2 regions of the Streptomyces sp. Wb2n-11 genome follow, and region 1 is predicted to be linked to the other one. Evidence: riboswitches for the same ligand, from Rfam matches in the RefSeq annotation. Region 1 holds a riboswitch; the other holds the start of a gene.
The links. Region 1 has a riboswitch for S-adenosylmethionine ahead of thrC (threonine synthase). Riboswitches for the same ligand answer to the same signal wherever they lie in the genome.
Positions count from the first base shown of each region.

Region 2: linked by a shared signal. The riboswitch ahead of BN1555_RS23465 (aminotransferase class V-fold PLP-dependent enzyme) and the one ahead of thrC (threonine synthase) in region 1 are both predicted to bind S-adenosylmethionine.

Region 1 covers NZ_CVPB01000001.1:3,879,974-3,882,361, forward strand. Annotated here, with positions in the region: gene BN1555_RS17770 (glucosyl-3-phosphoglycerate synthase) at 52-1,005, opposite strand; SAM riboswitch class I at 1,185-1,312, shown strand; gene thrC (threonine synthase) at 1,330-2,388, shown strand, end outside.
Region 2 covers NZ_CVPB01000001.1:5,156,989-5,159,376, forward strand. Annotated here, with positions in the region: gene trpD (anthranilate phosphoribosyltransferase) at 1-494, shown strand, start outside; SAM riboswitch class IV at 594-710, shown strand; gene BN1555_RS23465 (aminotransferase class V-fold PLP-dependent enzyme) at 874-2,235, shown strand; gene BN1555_RS23470 (glycerate kinase family protein) at 2,196-2,388, opposite strand, start outside.

The sequences.
Region 1 (2,388 bases):
TAGCCAGTCCTGGCTGCCCTCAAACGTGCGTACGGTCCGGAGCCTCCGGCGTCACGCCGCGCGGCGTGACGCGTACTCGTCGATCTCGCACATCGGCGGCCGCTCCTCCGTGTCCACCGCGTAGGTCCGCGGCACGAACCCGAACCCGCCGTCCTCGTCCCGTTCGAACTGCGTCAGCACGGGCCGCACCAGAGCGCCGCGCGAAAGCCGCTGCTGAGCCGTCCGGTAGATCGTGGCGGCCATCCGTCCGAGCGCCTGCCCGTCCTGGTGGCGGTGTTTGCGTACGCCCACGTCGACCTGGGCCAGCGCGTCCAGACCCACCGTGTGGAGCGAGTCGACGAGCAGGCCCAACTCCACTCCGTAACCGACGGGGAAGGGCAGCCGCTCCAGGAGCGAGCGGCGCACGGCGTACTCGCCGCCCAGCGGCTGGACGAATCCGGCCAGCTGCGGCCAGTGCAGATTGAGCAGCGGGCGGGCCACCAGCTCGGTCACCCGGCCGCCCTGACCTGTGGCTTCGCCGAGAGGGCGGTCGTACATCGCCTTCACGAAGTGCACGTCGGGCTCGGTGAGCAGCGGCCCGACGATGCCCGAGACGAACGAGGCGGAGAAGTCCTTCAGGTCCGAGTCGATGAAGCACACGATGTCGCCACTGGTCACCAGGAGTGACCGCCACAGCACCTCTCCCTTGCCGCGCAGGGCCGGTATGCGCGGCAGCACGGCGTCACGGTGGACGACCCGTGCCCCCGCCGCCGTCGCCACCTGCGCCGTGCGGTCCTTCGAACCGGAGTCGACGACGACGAGCTCGTCGACGAGCGGCACGGCCTCCATCAGCTCATGGCGTATCGCCGCGACGATGTCACCCACCGTCGACTCCTCGTCGAGGGCGGGCAGCACGACGCTGACGGTGTGGCCACGTCCGGTCTTGGCCGCGACCAGCTGGTCCAGCGACCGGTCGGCCGTGGTCCAGGACCGCAGTTCCAGCCAGCGCTCCACCTCTTCGAGCACGTGCTTCTCCCTTGCGTGCCATGCCGCAAAAGCGGCATATCAATACAGTCATCTCGCGGTGCGGACGACTGTCTCCGCCGCCCGGGGCTTCGGTTACAGTCTTGAACAACGCGGACCGCCCTCGCATCTCGGGGGGTCTCGCGGACACAAATGCGCCGGGTCCAGACCCGCCGCCATAGCGCTCATCCAGAGGGACAGAGGGAACGGCCCGTTGAAGTCCCGGCAACCATCCCGCCGACCGCGAGGTAACGGTGGGGACGGTGCCAATTCCGTCTCACGGCGAAACGCGCCGTGGGGAAGATGAGGAGAAAGGGCCTCGCCACCATGGCTGTGCAGACCGTCGAAACCGATGCAAGCGCCACCGACTCGCATTCCCTGCCCGTAGACCTGGGCCCCGCCGCCGCGCTTTCCTGCCGCGAGTGCGGAGAGCGATTCGAACTCGGCCCGATCTTCGCCTGTTCTTCCTGTTTCGGTCCTCTCGAGGTCGCCTACGACCTCCCGCTCGGTGACGCCGAGGCGTTGCGCAAGCAGATCGAGGCCGGACCGGACAACATCTGGCGCTACGCGCCGCTGCTGCCCGTGCCCGCCGACGTGGCGTCCAAGCCCAGCCTGAACCCCGGCTTCACCAAGCTCGTCAAGGCCGACAACCTGGCCCGCGAGCTGGGTGTCACCGGTGGTCTGTACGTCAAGGACGACTCCGGCAACCCGACGCACTCCTTCAAGGACCGCGTCGTCGCCATCGCCGTCGAGGCCGCACGCGCGTTCGGCTTCACCACGCTCTCCTGCTCCTCCACCGGCAACCTCGCCGGCGCGGTCGGCGCCGCCGCCGCGCGGGCCGGCTTCCGCTCCTGCGTGTTCATCCCGCACGACCTGGAGCAGGGCAAGGTCGTCATGGCCTCCGTCTACGGTGGCGACCTGGTCGGCATCGAGGGAAACTACGACGACGTCAACCGTTTCTGCTCCGAGCTCATCGGCGACCCGCTGGGCGAGGGCTGGGGATTCGTCAACGTCAACCTGCGCCCGTACTACGGCGAGGGCTCCAAGACCCTGGCGTACGAGATCTGCGAGCAGCTGGGCTGGGAGATCCCGGACCAGCTCGTCATCCCGATCGCCTCGGGCTCGCAGCTCACGAAGATCGACAAGGGCCTGAAGGAGCTCATCGCCCTGGGCCTGGTCGAGGACAAGCCGTACAAGATCTTCGGCGCCCAGGCGGAGGGCTGCTCCCCGGTGTCGACGGCCTTCAAGGCCGGGCACGACGTCGTACGGCCGCAGAAGCCGAACACGATCGCCAAGTCGCTGGCGATCGGCAACCCGGCCGACGGCCCCTACGTCCTGGACATCGCCCGCCGCACGGGCGGCGCGGTCGAGGACGTCGACGACGAG
Region 2 (2,388 bases), 1.3 Mb from region 1:
TCCTCGGCCCGCTGACGAACCCGGCGCAGGTGAAGGCGCAGGCGGTCGGTGTCGCCGACGCCCGGATGGCCCCCATCGTGGCGGGTGTGCTCGCCGAACGGGGGAATTCCGCGCTGGTCTTCCGGGGCGACGACGGCCTCGACGAACTGACCACCACCGCGACCTCGCGCGTGTGGGTCGTACGGGACGGGGCGGTCCGGGAGCAGTCCTTCGACCCGCGCGACGTGGGCCTGGAGATCGTGCCCGTGGAGGCGCTGCGGGGCGCGGACGCGTCGTACAACGCGGATGTCGCGAGGCGGCTGCTGGCCGGCGAGACCGGCCCCGTGCGGGAGGCGGTGCTGCTCAACACGGCGGCGGCGCTGGTCGCCCTCGACCCGAGCGACGCGTCCCTCGACGAGCAGATCGCGGCGGGGATCGCCAGGGCGGCGGAGTCGATCGACTCGGGAGCGGCCCGTGCGGCGCTGGAGCGCTGGGTGGCTGCCAGCAACAGCTGAGCGACCGGTGCGGGACGCTAGGCGCAGTCCAGACCTCTTTGGTCTCAAACAGTGGACTGCGCCTTGCGTCTTCTTGATCGTGTGGCAGGATGCTTGGCAGGTCATGAGTGACAGCGTTTTGGCCCCGGCTTGCTGTCCGGCAACCCTCCGTCCGTGGCGGGGTGCCCCGGGTGAAGACCGGGTCGTGGACAGAAAGGTCCACGGCAAGCGCGGACCCCTCGAAACCTTGGGGTCCTGGTCCTCAGGGAGCCTCTTGTGAGCAAGCGAATGCGATAGGGCCTTTCGCCCCTTCTTCGCACACCCCTTTTCTCTTTCTTTTCCAGCGCTGCCGCGTATCCGCCGGCGCGGGGAATTCGCCTGCCTGTTTCAGGAGTTCGCCATGTCTGTCTCCACCGCTGCCGCCGACCAGACCGTTTGTGCGCCCCTGCCCGTTCTCGGGCGAGATGTCCTCGTGCCGCTCGTGACGGGTGGTGAGGTCACCTACGCCGCCCTCGACTACGCGGCGAGCGCCCCGGCCCTCCAGCGCGTGTGGGACGACGTGGCGGCGTACGCCCCGTACTACGGCAGCGTGCACCGCGGCGCCGGCTACCTCTCGCAGCTGTCGACGGACCTCTTCGAGAGCAGCCGCGCCACCGTCGCGGAGTTCCTCGGCTGCCGTGACAGCGACCAGGTCGTCTTCACCCGCTCCACGACCGACTCGCTCAACCTGCTCGCCGCGGCCCTCCCCGCCGACTGCCAGGTGTTCGTCTTCGAGACCGAGCACCACGCCTCGCTGCTGCCCTGGCGCGACGCGGAGGTCGACTTCCTGAACGCGCCCCGGACCCCGGCCCAGGCCGTCGAGACCCTGGAGCGGGCGCTGGCCGACCGCGACCCGTACGGCCCCGCCCTGGTGTGTGTCACCGGCGCCTCGAACGTCACCGGTGAGCTGTGGCCGGTGAAGGAGCTCGCCGCCGCCGCCCACGCCCACGGCGCGCGGATCGTGCTCGACGCCGCGCAGCTCGCGCCCCACCACCCGCTGGACATCGCCGAACTGGACGTCGACTGGGTCGCGTTCTCCGGGCACAAGCTGTACGCGCCGTTCGGCTCCGGCGTGCTGGCGGGCCGCGCCGACTGGCTGCAGAGCGCCGAGCCGTACCTCGCGGGCGGCGGCGCCTCGCGCAAGGTCGCCCGCCGCGCCGACGGCGGCGTGGACGTCGAGTGGCACACCACGGCCGCCCGCCACGAGGCCGGTTCGCCCAACGTCATCGGCGTGTACTCGATCGCCTCCGCCTGCAAGGCGCTCACCGAGGCCGGCTTCGACTCCCTCGTCGAGCGCGAGCAGGCGCTGGTGACGGAGGTCCTGGAGGGGTTGGCCGAGGTCGGCGCGGTCAGGGTGCTCTCCCTCTTCGGGGACGACGCCCCGCGCGTCGGCGTCATCTCCTTCGTCGTCGAGGGCTGGAACAGCTCCCATTTCGCGGCCGCGCTCTCCGCCGAGTACGGAATCGGCGTACGCGACGGCCTGTTCTGCGCCCACCCGCTGGTCCGGACCCTGCTCGGCAGCGACCCGCAGGACCCGGGCGAGTGCGGCGCGCCGGAGGCCGAGCCGGGCGAGCGCTCGTTGAACGCGATCCGCGTGAGCTTCGGTGCCGGTACGCCCGACGAGCACGTGAAGCGGTTCCTGCGCGCCGTCAGGGAACTCGTCGAGGACGGCGCGAAGTGGAACTACCGCACCGAGGAAGGCCGCTGCGTCCCGGCGGTCTGAGCGGTCTGAACGGCCCGGGCTCCCATCAGGACCATCCGCAGCGCCCGCTCGGTCGCGTCGGTGAGGAACTCGGCCCCGCGCCCGAGCGCTTCGGTCAGTGACATCGGCGCGGGCAGGATCGAGCTGTACGCGTCGACGCCCGCCGCGCGCACC